One region of the Pseudoxanthomonas sp. LjRoot206 genome, then DNA from elsewhere that is predicted to be linked to it. Evidence: predicted binding sites of a transcription regulator. Region 1 holds the regulator's gene; each other region holds the start of a gene.
What was found. The regulator FliA, encoded in region 1, starts transcription of late flagellar genes. The targets are predictions, from matches to a motif close to TAAAGTTTNNCNNNCNNNGGCCGATAA.
Positions count from the first base shown of each region.

Region 2: AC04MD_RS15480 (STAS domain-containing protein) is a predicted target of FliA. The motif match lies at 1,748-1,774, and genes of this name have one in related genera.
Region 3: AC04MD_RS03490 (HDOD domain-containing protein) is a predicted target of FliA. The motif match lies at 2,276-2,302, and genes of this name have one in related genera.
Region 4: AC04MD_RS15775 (HDOD domain-containing protein) is a predicted target of FliA. The motif match lies at 1,578-1,604, and genes of this name have one in related genera.

Region 1 is NZ_JBGFFI010000009.1:1,630-5,075, forward strand. Features, by position in the region: gene AC04MD_RS19750 (chemotaxis protein CheA) at 1-399, opposite strand, end outside; gene AC04MD_RS19755 (hypothetical protein) at 426-566, opposite strand; gene AC04MD_RS19760 (protein phosphatase CheZ) at 604-1,221, opposite strand; gene AC04MD_RS19765 (chemotaxis response regulator CheY) at 1,221-1,601, opposite strand; gene AC04MD_RS19770 (RNA polymerase sigma factor FliA) at 1,798-2,550, opposite strand; gene AC04MD_RS19775 (MinD/ParA family protein) at 2,547-3,425, opposite strand; gene flhF (flagellar biosynthesis protein FlhF) at 3,415-3,446, opposite strand, start outside.
Region 2 is NZ_JBGFFI010000005.1:2,243-5,688, reverse strand. Features, by position in the region: gene AC04MD_RS15490 (chemotaxis protein CheA) at 1-996, opposite strand, end outside; gene AC04MD_RS15485 (response regulator) at 1,045-1,410, opposite strand; gene AC04MD_RS15480 (STAS domain-containing protein) at 1,407-1,718, opposite strand; gene AC04MD_RS15475 (chemotaxis protein CheW) at 1,900-2,976, opposite strand; gene AC04MD_RS15470 (ParA family protein) at 2,973-3,446, opposite strand, start outside.
Region 3 is NZ_JBGFFI010000001.1:688,919-692,364, reverse strand. Features, by position in the region: gene AC04MD_RS03500 (putative bifunctional diguanylate cyclase/phosphodiesterase) at 1-574, shown strand, start outside; gene AC04MD_RS03495 (DUF6151 family protein) at 608-1,243, opposite strand; gene AC04MD_RS03490 (HDOD domain-containing protein) at 1,308-2,261, opposite strand; gene AC04MD_RS03485 (PA2169 family four-helix-bundle protein) at 2,449-2,904, shown strand; gene ligD (DNA ligase D) at 2,978-3,446, opposite strand, start outside.
Region 4 is NZ_JBGFFI010000005.1:72,490-75,935, reverse strand. Features, by position in the region: gene AC04MD_RS15785 (ribonuclease H-like domain-containing protein) at 1-600, shown strand, start outside; gene AC04MD_RS15780 (hypothetical protein) at 687-1,511, shown strand; gene AC04MD_RS15775 (HDOD domain-containing protein) at 1,682-2,803, shown strand.

The sequences.
Region 1 (3,446 bases):
GGGCTTCTGCACCGGCGCGCTGCCGTGCACGTCGAACTGCTCGATCAGCGTCTGCGGCGCGTGCGGCGGGTCGTCGCCCGCACCGACGGCGTCCAGCATCTGCTGCAGCCAGTCCAGCGACTGCTGGGCGGCGTCGAAGTGCTGCGATTCCAGCGCGGCCTGGCCGGCGCGCACCAGCCCCAGGGTTTCTTCCGCCGCATGGCAGAGGTTGACCATGGCCTGGATGCCGAGGAAGCCGGCGCCGCCCTTCAGCGTGTGGAAGCCGCGGAACACCGCGTTGAGCTGGCCGCTGTCGGACGGATCCTGTTCCAGCGTGACCAGCTGTTCGCCGAGCCGGTCGAGGATCTCCTGCGCTTCGATCAGAAAGTCGGCGGCGATTTCAGGCGTGACGGCGGACATGGGCGGGTCGGTTACCGGGCAGGCGATCAGCGGGAGGAATCGAGCAGGCGCATCGCGTGGGCGTGGCGGCGGCGCAGGAAGCGCCCCACCACGACATCGCAGACCAGCAGCAATCCCACGAACAGCAGGACGACGGGGTGGCGGGAACGGCGGGCAGCAGCGGACATGACGGGTCTCCGGTTCCGCAGCGCGCGTCCCCCGGGGCTACAACCCCAGGCCGGACAGCAGGTCGTCGGCGTCGTCCTGCGAAAACGCATTGCGGTCAAGACCAGCAACGGCCGGGCCGGCGAGTTCTGAACCCTTGTCCTGCTTTTTTTCCGGCGGCGGCAGGCCGAGCGCGCCGAAACCCTCGTGCACGCGGCGCACGATGCCGGCCACGCGACGGATGATCTGGCCCGTCAGGTCCTGGTAGCTCTGCGCCAGCGCCATCTCGGACAGCCCCTTGCCGATGCTGTCGACCAGTGCGGCCTGGTCGGCCGACAGGTCGGTGGCTTTCAGCCGCGTGGCGTAGCCGCGGCACTGTTCGGCCAGGTCCAGCGTCTTGTGGCTGGCCTGTTCGGTCATCTCGACCACATGGTCGAGGCGGGAGCAGGCATCGTCGAGTTCGCCGGCGTCGGTCGGCGGCAGTTCGCCCAGCGTCTGCGCCAGCTCGCGGGCCAGGCGACCCAGGCCCTGCATCATCGGCTGCGTGCGCCAGGCGGCGATGGCGTCCAGTTCGCGGCGCCAGCCGGCTTCGTCGCCCTGTTCCAGGGCATCGAGCGCGGTCTGCAGTTTTTCCACCAGCGCCGCACGGGCGCCGGTGGCGTCGGCGACGGCGTTCATCAGGCGGCCGCTCCCAGGCGTTCGAAGATCTTTCCGAGCTTCTCTTCCAGCGTCTGCGCCGTGAACGGCTTGATGATGTAGCCGTTCACGCCGTTCTGCGCGGCTTCGATGATCTGCTCGCGCTTGGCCTCGGCGGTCACCATCAGCACCGGCAGGGTCTTGAAGCGGTCGTCGGCGCGGATCGACTTGAGCAGTTCGATGCCGGTCATGCCGGGCATGTTCCAGTCGGTGACCACGAAATCGAAGCTGCCCTGGGCCAGCGCGACCAGCGCGGTGTTGCCGTCGTCGGCCTCGGCCGTGTTCGTGTAGCCCAGGTCGTTGAGCAGGTTCTTGATGATGCGGCGCATCGTGGAGAAGTCATCCACGATGAGGATGCGCATGTTCTTGTTGGTCACGGGTGCTCCGGTGTTGCGTGGACGGTGGGACTGGTGGGGATATCGGCCGGGGGCGGGAAAGATTTAGGCGAACGCTAAAGCTGCTCTTGTAGGAGCGCCCTCGGGCGCGATGCTTTTGCTCGCATCGACCGAAACGCATCGCGCCCCAGGGCGCTCCTACAGGGTCATGGGGTTGCCTGGGTCACTCGTCGTCTTCCAGTCCCGCATCGGCCTTCTCGAAGACCTGCAGGCGTCCACGCAGGCGCACCATCGCCTGGCCGTGGATCTGGCAGACGCGGGATTCGCTCACGCCGAGCACCGCGCCGATTTCCTTCAGGTTGAGTTCCTGTTCGTAGTACATCGACAGCACCAGCTGCTCGCGTTCGGGCAGCTGGCCGATGCACTTGACCAGTTGCTGGCGGAACTCGCTGCGCTCCAGGTTCTGCTGCGGCGACGGACCGCCGGTGCGCGTGGTGTTGGGCTCGCCGTGGTCGTCGATGTGCGATTCCAGACTCAACACCTGGCCGCGCGCGGCGTCTTCCATCAGGCGCAGGTATTCGGGCAACGGCATCTCCATCGCGCTCGCCACTTCGGTGGCGATGGCGGCACGGCCGGTGCGCTGCTCGATCTCGCGCACGGTGGCCGCGGCCTGGCGGGCGCGGCGGTGGACCGAGCGCGGTACCCAGTCGCCGCGACGGATCTCGTCGATCATCGAGCCGCGGATGCGGATCGAGGCGTAGGTCTCGAACGAGGCGCCCTGTTCGGCGTCGTAGCTGCGCGAGGCTTCCAGCAGGCCGATCATGCCGGCCTGCACCAGGTCGTCGATCTCCACGCTGGCCGGCAGCCGAGCCGCCAGGTGGTGGGCGATGCGGCGCACCAGGTCGGCGTGCTGGGTGACGAAGTCGTTGGCATTGCCGCGCTGGACGGCGCGGTACTGGGCGGCGGCGGTGTTCATGCGGCCACCCCGCGCTGGATCAGGCGTTCGACGAAGAACTCCACGTTGCCGCGCGCGCCGACCGGCGGCTGCCAACGCGCGGTGGTGCGGGCGATATCGGTGATGGCGCGGGCGGACGGGCTGCCCGGGTAGGCCTTCACCACTGGCTGCTGGCGCTGCACCGCACGGCGCAGCCAGTCGTCCTGCGGTACGGCGCCCAGGTAGTGCAGGGCGACATCGCCGAGGAAACGTTCGCAGACGCGGGCGAGCTTTTCGTACAGCTTGCGGCCCTCGTTGGGGTCGCGGACCATGTTCGCGACGACGTGGACACGGTCCAGGCCGCGTTCGCGCGCCAGTACCTTGATCAGTGCGTAGGCGTCGGTGATCGAGGCCGGTTCGTCGCAGACCACCACCACGGTGTCCTGCGCGGCCTGGCAGAAGGTCAGCACGCTGTCGCTGATGCCGGCGGCCGTATCGACCACCATGAAGTCGAGGGCGCGCTGCAGTTCGGAGAACACGTTGACCAGGCCGACATGCTCGGCCGGCGTCAGTTCGGCCATGTGGCGGAAACCCGACGAGGCCGGTACCACCAGCACGCCTTCGGGACCTTCCAGCAGTACGTCTTCCAGCCCACAACGGCCGGCGATCAGGTCGGCCAGGGTGAACTTGGGCGACAGGCCGAGCAGTACGTCGACGTTGGCCAGGCCGAGGTCGGCGTCCATCAGCAGCGTGCGCTTGCCCATTTCGGCCAGCGACACGGCGAGGTTGACCGACACATTGGTCTTGCCCACGCCGCCCTTGCCGCCGGTGACGGCGACGACACGCACGGGATGGAAGGCGCCGGGCAACGGCGGGGTGCTGCGGGGGTTGGTCTGCAGCGGGTGATCAGGCGACATGGGTGGCCTCGGTCGAGCAGG
Region 2 (3,446 bases), on a different contig from region 1:
GTCGCGGGTGTTGCGCTCCAGCAGGTCGAGGCCGGCGAACAGGCGCTCGCACTGGGCCTGGTCGAGCAGGCCGGAGACCTGCTTCAGCATGGCCTGGGTGATGACGAGTTCGCCGACCAGGTTGATCAGCCCGTCGATCTTGTCGACGCTGACACGGATGGAGGTCTCGGCCGCGTCGTTGGCGGCGGGTGCGGTCGCGGCGGCAGGCGCCTGCGCACCGCTGGCGACGACGGCGGCCACCGGCTGCGCGGCGATGGCGGCGGCTTCGACCGGCACGGCGTTGCGCTGCATCGGCTGGATGTCGAGTTCGCAGTCGTCGACGACCCAGGCGAACACGTCGTCCACCGCGCTGCGCGGGACCTTGCCGATCAGGCCGAGGTCCCAGGCCAGGTAGGCTTCCAGCGGATCGATCTGCTCGAAACCGGGCAGGCGTTCCATGCGGCACGCGATTTCCAGCGGGCCGAGATGTTCCAGTTCGCGCAGGATGCGCAGCGGATCGTTGCCGCTCATGAACAGCGACGGCGCCGGGGTGAAGCCGATCTTCCAGCCATCGGGTTCGGACTCGGCCATCGCGACGGCGGCCGGCGTGGTGGCGGCCGGTGCGTCCTGTCCGGACAGCACCGCGTTGAGGCGGTCCTTCATCGCCTGCACGGCGGCGGGATCGGCGGGCGTACCGTGTTCGGCTTCGGCCAGCAGGGCGCGCAGTACGTCGACCGAGGCGAGCATCGCATCGACCGCAGGCGGACTGACCGCACGCTGGCCGGCACGCAGTTCGTCCAGCAGCGTCTCCAGCACGTGGGTCATGCCGGCGATGGCGTCGAAGCCAAACGTCGCCGAACCACCCTTGATGGAGTGCGCGGCACGGAAGATGGAATTGATCAGGTCGCCGTCGCGGTTGCCTTGTTCCAGCGACAGCAGGCCGGCTTCCATGGCCTCCAGCCCTTCGCGGCTTTCCTCGAAGAACGTGGCGTGGAAGCGCTGCATGTCCATGTTCATGGCGACGGTGCCCTGGTGCGGTCGGAAGGTAAGCGGAGGAGGTGGGGATCAGCCCAGGACTTTCTGGACGGTGGCGACCAGCTGTTCCGGGTTGAACGGCTTGACCAGCCAGCCGGTGGCGCCGGCGGCCTTGCCTTCGGCCTTCTTGTCGGCGGCCGATTCGGTGGTCAGCATCAGCATCGGCGTGAACTTGTAGTCCGGCAGGCCGCGCAGCGCACGGATCAGCGAGATGCCGTCCATGTTGGGCATGTTGACGTCGGTGACGACGGCATTGAACTTCTGTCCCTGCGCGCGGCCCAGGGCGACCTGGCCGTCTTCGGCTTCATCTACCGCGAAACCCGCCGAGCTCAGGGCAAAGGCGACCATCTGTCGCATCGAGGCCGAATCGTCCACTACCAGAATGCGTGCGCTCATGCGGCGTTCTCCACTTGTTGCGTGTTGTGTTCGTTGTCGTTGGCCAGGCCGAGCTGCGGCGCGATGCCGAGCAGGCGCGCGGCGTCGCGGAAACTCTGGCTGACCGCACTGAAATCCGTGGCCAGCCCGGCCTGCTCGCGCTGGCGCACGAAGCTGCACAGCACCTGCAGGCTTGCGGTGTGCACGCGCTGCACGGTGCCGGCGTCCAGCGCCAGCGGTTCCGGCTGCGCGACATGCGGGGCCAGGTGCTGCTTGAGGTCGGTGGCGGCCTCGATACCGAGGTCGTCACCCAATGGCACAGCGCTCATCGTGTCTCCGGAAAGGCGGCTCTTGTGATGTATCGGCGCGGCGGGGCCGCTCTTGAGCGACGGGTGTGAATGTGTGACGGAGTTGGGTAAAGCGAGGAGTGAGTGGAGAGGAGTGAGGAGTGAGCGAAAGCCCCGACGTCGTTCTTAGTCACTTCTCACTCCTCTCCACTCACTGCTCGCCTCACTGCAGGATCCGCGACGCGTCCAGCAGGATCACCGCGTTGTCGTTCAGTCGCGCAATGCCGCGGAACAGCGGGTTCGACATGCGGCCGACGCGTGCGTTGTCCGGCGATTCGATCTGCTGGTCGGCGAGATTGGCGACGTCCTCGACCGCGGTCACGCGCAGGCCCAGCGTTTCGCCATGCTCTTCGAGCACCACGATGCGGGTGACGGCATCGACGTCCACGCTGCGCCGGCCCAGGTACAGGCCCAGGTCGATCACCGGCACCACCTGGCCGCGCAGGTTCATCACGCCGAGCATGTGCGGTGCGGCGCCGCGCAGGGGCAGCAAGGTGGCCGGGCGCACGACTTCCTGCACCTTCAGCAGTTCCAGCGCGTAGTGCTGCTGGTCGCAGCGCAGGCGCAGCCAGCGGGTCTTGCGTTCGGTCGCGCGACGACGCTCGCCGCTATCGCTCGGCGTCAGCAGGAAGGGCTTGGCCGGCAACGGTGCGGTCGCGCGCGGAGACGGTGCGAGCGGCGCCGGGGCGGCCGGCGCGGGTGCCACGCGCGAGGTCGGCGCGGCACCGCCATGCAGATCGTCGAGCAGGGCTTCGAATTCGTCGTCGCCGATCAGGTCGTCGCGGTCCGGTCGGACCGGGGCGACGGCGAGCGCGGGTGCCGCCGCTTGCGGTGCCGGCGGTGCGGGCGGGGTCGCGACCGCGGTCGGTGCGCCGTCGCCATGCAACTGGTCGAGCAGGGCTTCGAACTCGTCGTCGCTGATCAGGTCCGCTTCGCTGCCGGCGCGCACGGGCGCGACCGCGAGCGTGGAGGCGGGCGCAGGCGGCACCGGCGCTTCGATGGTCGCGCCGGGTGGGCCGTCGCCATGCAGCGTGTCGAGCAGGGCCTCGAATTCGTCGTCGGTGATCAGGTCGGCTTCGCTGCCGGCACGCACCGGGGCCACGGCGAGCGCAGGCGCAGCGACGGGCAGGGGATCCGCCGCAGGCGCGACGGCCGCCGGCTCGGCGGCCTGCGCTGGCGGCACGGCGACATCGCCGAGCAGGTCGAGCAGGTAGTCGTCGAGGACGGCCGGGGTGGTCATGCGGCCTGCTCCGTGTCGCGGGCTTCGGTCAGCAGCAGCCAGTCCAGTGCGCGGCGATACGCCGACAGTCCGCGACCGGGATACGCGGCGGCCGGACTGGAACGCGTCAGGACGTCGACGCTGCAGATGCGGGTGTCGTTGGGGATGGCGTCGTTCCAGACGCGCTCGCCGTATTCGTCCTGCATGGCCTTGAGTGTCTCCGCGCCGGTGCGCGTGCGCTTGTCATGCAGCGTCGGCAGGATGGACACCGGCAGCTCGCGGTGGCGCGAGCGCTGGATCATCTCCGCCGTGCGGCACATGCCCTTGAGGCCGTGCAGCGCGAGCGGCTCGGTCTGCGTCGGAATGATGACGTGGTCGGCTGCGGCCAGCGCGTTCACCATCAGCAGGCCGAGCGTGGGCGGGCAGTCGAACAGCACGTGGTCGTAGGCGTGGCCGCCGCGCGCCAGCGCATTGGACAGCGCCAGGCCGAG
Region 3 (3,446 bases), on a different contig from region 1:
CGGCGACTGGGTGCTGGACGAGGCCTGCAGGCAGATGCGGGCGTGGCGCGGTGCGGGTCACGAAATCGCCAACGTGGCGATCAATCTTTCCCCCCTGCAGTTCTCGTCCCCCAGCCTGGTCGCGACCGTGGCCGAGGCACTGCAGCGTCACGACGTGCCGGCCGAGAGCCTGACCCTGGAAATCACCGAAACCACGGCGATGCGCGATGCCGACGCCAGTCTCGGCATCCTCGACGAACTGACCCGGATGGGCGTCAAGATCTCGATCGACGACTTCGGCACCGGCTATTCGAGCCTGCTGTACCTGAAGCGGCTGCCCGCATCCGAGCTGAAGATCGACCGGGCCTTCGTCCGCGAGCTGGAATCGAACGCGGAAGACATCGCGATCGTCGCGTCCATCATCGCACTGGGCAAGACGCTCAACCTGCGCGTCGTGGCCGAAGGCGTGGAAACCCCCGGCCAGCGCCATCACCTGCGCCGCCTTGGCTGCGATCTGTACCAGGGTTACCTGATGGGCGAGCCGGTCGAAGCCGACCTGCTGTTCGCCGCGCAGACGGACCGCCAACTGGCCTGAACATGAGGCGGCCCGAGGGCGGCCGCGTGGATGTCAGGCGGGCTCGAGCCGTGCGGATTCGCGCTCCTGCGGACTCAACGGATGCGCGGTCCGGTGCGGCTGCCCGCTCGCATCGAAGAACAGCGACGGCACCTGTCCACGCAGTTTCGCCATCAGGATCCCGCCCGCTATCCTCAGGCCACCTGCTGCCATCGCCAGCGGCGTGGCGCGCACTTCGCCCATGGCCGATCCGGCATTCAGTACGATCCGGTCTCGCGATCCGAACGCCGCCTCCAGACCAGCCTTGTCCGGCAGACAGGCGGCCACGACACCCACGTAGGCGACCTTGCCGTCGCGCGGCGTATTGGCGAGTGGCGTACGGCAACATCCCGCATACCAGCGCAGCAGCCCGCCCTCATGCAGGCACACGCCAGCGATATGTTCTTCGCCGGCGGTGAACGTCACAGCCTGCGGATTCATCGCCACGATATCGGTGCCGCCGTGGGCATCGATCATCCCGGACTGGTTCAGATAGCGTGCGTACATCTGGCAATCGTGGCAGTAGCACGTGGCCCGCGCATAGGCGCGATGCGTGTCGACCGTACCCTGCACCTTTCCGCATCGGCAACGCAGTTCGAGTGTCATGGCTGCACCTCGTCGTTGGTCTTTGCGATACGAGGGATACCGCACGCGCTATAAGGATCGCGTCAAGCGCGCGTGGATTACCTGACTGTCGGGAAAACGGACGGGAGTCTCAGGCCGCGACCGCGATGGCTTCGGCTTCCATCGCGTCGCTGGCCTCCGGACCCGCGCCAGCGAGCGCGCGTGCAAGCAGACTGGCCGACGCGATCTCGTCCGCACCCTGCTCGTGCAATGCCAGCACCACGCGCTCCGACAGCGCCCACTCGTGCGCGACGGCACGGCCGATGCGTGGCGACCAGCGGTGCAGCACCCTGGCCATCGCGTCCACATCGGGCAGTCCGTCCTTCGCGGCGACGTCGCGGAGGACCTGCACCACCACGATGGCCCCCAGGCCCTGCAACAAGGCAAGCAGCTGCGCGGCGAACACGTCCTCGCGGCCGCCTGCACGCGCGGCCTCGGCCGCGATCAGCGCGCTGCGCTGGGTATGGTCCCAGACCAGGTCCGGCAGGCGACCGAACACGCCGCCTTCCGTCCGCATCACCGGCTGCATGAGCGCCACCGCGACCAGATGGCGCAGGCCGTCCACGCCGACCATGGCCACCGCACGGTCCAGGCTTTCCACCGGCGCCGCATGGCTGCGGTAGAGCGCGCTGTTGGCGAGTTTCAGCAGGTTGGCGGCCAGCGCGGGATCGCGCGCGATGATGCCGGCGATATCGCGGCTGGAGGCCTCGTCGTCGTTGAGCGTGCTGAGCAGCTGCGGCAGCAGTTGGGGGCGCCGAGGCAGCCGTTGCGGATCCTCGGCGAAGCGCACCAGCGCGCGCGTGGCGGCCGCGATGACGGCGATACTGTCTTCCGGCGACCGCGACGACGATGCGTCCACCCCGCCCAGCCGCAGCAGCGGCCCGGCCCAGTCGCGCGACAGCGAGCTCAACGATGCGGACGACGGCGCCACGCCTTCCATCGGCGCAGCATCCGCCAACGGCGGCGCGACCGGCGAACGCCGGTTCTTCGACCACCAGTCCGTCACTCTCGCAAGCAGCGGCACGCGCACCTGCCTTCTTCGCATGTTCGACCTCATGGTCATCGGCCGCGCGAACGGAATCTTTAGCAATGTTGCGCGGGTTTCGCGCCGCCGCGATGTTCATGAATCGCAACCTGCGGCGGTCACACGACGTTGATCCCGCGTGCGCCACGGTGGGTTCAGGAGGGCGGGTCGCCTTCCGGTCCACGTCCACGTCTACAGGAGTTTTCCCATGAATACCCAGAAGAAGATCCAGCACAGCCTCAACGACCTGATCGAGATCGCCCGCGACGGCCACAGCTTCTACACCGAAGCCGCCGGCAAGGTGAAGGACGCGGAACTGGCGTCGCTGTTCACGCGCATCGCCGGCGTGAAGCAGGACATCGTGGCGCGCCTCAGCGCCGCCGTCGCCGCCACCGGCGGCACGCCGGCCGAACATGGCACGATGGTCGGCAGCATGCAGCAGTTCTACGGCAAGGTCCGTGCCGCGCTGGGCGACACCACCTACGGCTACGTCGCCGAGCTGGAAGAGTCCGAGGATCGCCTGCTGAAGGCGTTCAACGAGACCATCAGCGACGACGACACCCCCGCCGCCGCCCGTGCCGAAGCCCAGGCCCTGCTGCCGAGCGTGCGCGAGTGCCACAACGTGATGCGCGACCGCAAGCAGGTGCTCAAGCACGCCAGCTGAGGCTGCCGATCACGCAGTACCGGTACGAAGCCCCGCCGTCGCGGGGCTTCTTCGTCTGCGCAGGGAGATGGCGTCAGCGGGAATCCGTTCCCTTGACCGCGCCTTTCGCCAGGCGCGCTGCGACGGACGCGAGATCCTGCTTCCTGCGCGTGTAGCCGCCCCAGGGATGCTCGCCGATGCGGGCCATGCGGCGCGGCGCGGAGGCCAGCGTATAGGCATCGCCGCTCTTGATGCGCCCGAGTTCTTCCCAGCGCAACGGCATCGCGACCGGGGCGCCTTCGCGCGCGCGCAGCGAGAACGAGGCCACGCTGGTCGCGCCTCGCCCGTTGCGCAGGTAGTCGATGAAGATGCGCCCCTTGCGGAACTTCTTGGTCGCGGTGGCGACGTAGGACAGTGGCTCGGACGCCGCCATCGATTCGGCGAACGCATGCGCGAAGTCCTTCACCTGCAACCACGGACACGCCGGTTTCAGCGGCACCACCACATGCAGGCCTTTGCCACCCGACGTACGCACGTAGGAAACCAGCCCGAGCGCGCGCAGG
Region 4 (3,446 bases), on a different contig from region 1:
GCACGGGCGGGGGCGCTGCCGACGCAGGGCATGCTGTTCTTCGACACCGAAACCACCGGCCTGTCCGGCGGCACCGGCACGCGCGCCTTCATGGTGGGCGCCTCGGATTTCGTGCCCGGCGGACTGCGCGTGCGCCAGCTGCTGATCACCCACCTGTCGGCCGAGCCGGCGATGCTGCGCGAATTCTCGCGCTGGCTGGCCGACGACACGCGCCTGGTCAGCTACAACGGGCGCTGTTACGACGCGCCGCTGCTCGCCGCGCGCTACCGGCTGGCGCGGCAGGGTACGCCGCTGGCCGGCCTGGAACACCTCGACCTGCTGTTCCCCACGCGTCGGCGCTATCGCGGCGTGTGGGAGAACTGCCGCCTCGGCACGATCGAGCGCCGTGCGCTCGGCATCGTGCGCGAAGACGATCTGCCGGGATCCGAAGCGCCCGGCGCGTGGCTGCAGTACCTGCGTGGCGGCGATGCCGGCCTGCTGCGGCGCGTGCTGCAGCACAACTTCCAGGATGTGGTGACGCTGGCGCACCTGCTGCTGCACCTGTCGGTGCCGCCCGTGATGGACGCGTCGGGGAATCCGTTTACCTGCGCCGCGCCTTGACCGCGCGGGGTGCCGGGCGGATGCTGCGCGCGTCGCTTCGCCGACGTTGACGCAAACCCTGTCCGCCCTGCCGCAGGAGTCGTCCCGTGTCCCCTTCCGCCGCGCTCTGCCTGCTGCTCTGTGCGGGGCTGCCCGCCACGTCCCTTGCGCAGGACGCCCTGCCGCCCGTCGACCGTTTCCATGTCGGCGCGGGACGCTACTGGGCCGACCACGACCTGGACACGCGCTGGGATGCCAGCGACGGCGCGATGGGCACGCATGTCAATTTCCAGCGCGACCTCGGCTTCGTGGACCGGCAGGACGCGCTGGTGTGGAGCATCGGCGGCAGCCTGGGTGAGGAACGTCGCCACGCCTTCGATGCCTTCGGTTACGACTACGACGACGACACCACGCGCCTGCTGGACCGCACGCTGCAGATCGGCGACAACGCCTATCCGGTGGACGCGGACCTGGCCGGGCGCATGGACCTGAAGGTCACCGGCGTGTCCTACACCTGGTTCTTCCACCACGATGGCCAGCGCGCCTTCGGCGTTGGCCTGGGCGCGATGCGCTACGACGTGGACATCGACCTGGAGGCGACGGCGGTGGTGGCGGGCGCGCCGGTCGCCTATGCCAATACGCTGTCCGAGGACGAGTGGGCGCCGATGCTGCGTGCCGAGTACGCGCAGTCGTTGTCGGACCGCTGGCGCTGGGGCGCATCGCTGGCCTACACGAAGAAGACCGGCGGCAACGTCACCGGCGATGCGCGCGACCTGCAGGTGCGTCTGGAGTATTTCCCGTGGCAGCGCGTCGGGTTCTCGCTGCGTTACAACTACAACGACGTCGACCTGGATTTCGAGCGCACGCGCTTCGACGGCAACCTGAACCTCAACAACCGCGGACCGCAGTTGCTGGCGATGCTGCGCTTCTGAAACAGGCGCTGTCGGGGTGATACCGACAGCGGAGTGTGAAGCGTTGCGCATTCCCCGCATCGCGTCTCAAGAATGCACCGGCGCGGCCGACACCCTTGCTAGATTCCATTGGTCCGTGCGTCCCGAGCGGGAGGCACGCCTTGAACTTGCAAGCAATAAGGGGACATGCCTTGCGCATTCTGTACGTTGGCGATACCGCCTGCCTGCCCGACGATCTGGCCGACTACATCGGCGACATGGGCGACGAGTGGACCGTCGAATCGGTGGCCGATGGCAAGTCGGCCATGTTCGCGGTCGCCAATGGGCCAGTTGATGTGGTGATGGTGGGACCGGCGCTGTCGGACCTGCCACCGGCCACGCTGCTGGGCCAGATACGCACGCTGCGTCCGGAGACCATTCGCATCGCATTGCTGCAAGGCAGCAGCGACAGCCTGGCGGCGCCGATCAAGCTGATCGGCGTGGCGCACCGCTTCCTGCCGCTGCCGCTGACGTCGGAAACGGTGCTGGAGTCGATCCACAGCCTGGAAGAACTGCGCGACCTGCTGGACAGTCCGCGCCTGCGACGCGCGATCGGCCGTGTCGAGCACCTGCCGTCGCCGCCGCATCTCTACTTCGCGCTCACCCGGGCGCTGGAAGAGGACGAAGGCACGGCGAACGACATCGCCCGGCTGGTGGCCGGCGATCCGGCCATCGCCGCCAAGGTGTTGCAGCTGTGCAACTCGGCCTACTTCTCCAGCGGCCGCTCGATCACCGACCTGCGCGCCGCGGTGACGCGGCTGGGCCTGGGCACGCTGCGCGACCTCGTGCTCGCCAGCGAGGTGTTCTCGATGAAGACCACCTCCAGCGTCGACCGCGCCGCCCTGCAGCACCGGGCGCTGCTGGCCTCGCGGCTGGCGGCGAAGATCCTGCCGCGCACCAGTTCCGAACTCGGCGCCACCGCCGCGCTGCTGGCCGACATCGGCCTGCTGCTGCCGGGTGTGCGCGACGAGCGAGACACGCCAGCCGCCGAGGACGACGACCGTCCCGGTCACACGGAGGCGGGCGCCTACCTGCTGGGGCTGTGGGGCCTGCCGATGCCGATCGTCGAAGCGGTGGCGTTCCACCGCCAGCCGCAGCGCTCCAGCCTTCGCAGCTTCTGGGTGCCGGGCGCGGTGCACGTGGCCGGCGCGCTGGCCGGCAACGAGCCGGTGGACGAGGGTTACCTGAAGTCGCTGGGCGTGCTGGACCAGTTGCCCAACTGGCGGCAGATGGCCGAGACCATGGTCGAGCGCGCCGAGGAACAGGCCGCCTGACGCGTTTCCGGTCCCGCGTGCACGCCGCGCGACGCGGCGTCTGCGATGTGTCATGCCGGTCTACAGGGAGCGGCCCGCGAGGGAAGTCGTGGCGTCATTCCGGCGCAAGCCGGAATCCATGGCCTCTCGGCGATGTGTCCTTCCTTGCGAACGTCAGGGAAGGCAGCGGCAGAGTGGAGTGGGTCCCAGCTCTCGCTGGGACGACGTGACTGACGTGTCCGAATGCGTGTCGCCACCCCTGACGTCATTCCAGCGCAAGCGTGAATCCATTGCCTTCAGCGATGGGGGTCCTTGGGAATGTCAGAGGCACGACAACATGGGGCCCAGCTTTCGCTGGGACGACGTGGTTGACAACCTTCGAATCCTTACCGCTACCGACTTGCCGTCATTCCAGCGCACGCTGGAATCCATTGCCTTTCAGCGATGGAGTTCCTTGGGAATGTCGGAGGCACGGCAACATGGGTCCCAGCCTTCGCTGGGACGACGTGGCTGACAACCTTCGAATCCTTGCTGCTACCGACTTGCCGTCATTCCAGCGCAAGCTGGAATCCATTGCCTTTCAGCGATGGGGTTCCTTGGGAATGTCAGAAGCAAGGCAACATGGGTCCCGGCTTTCGCCGGGACGACATGGCTGACAACCTTC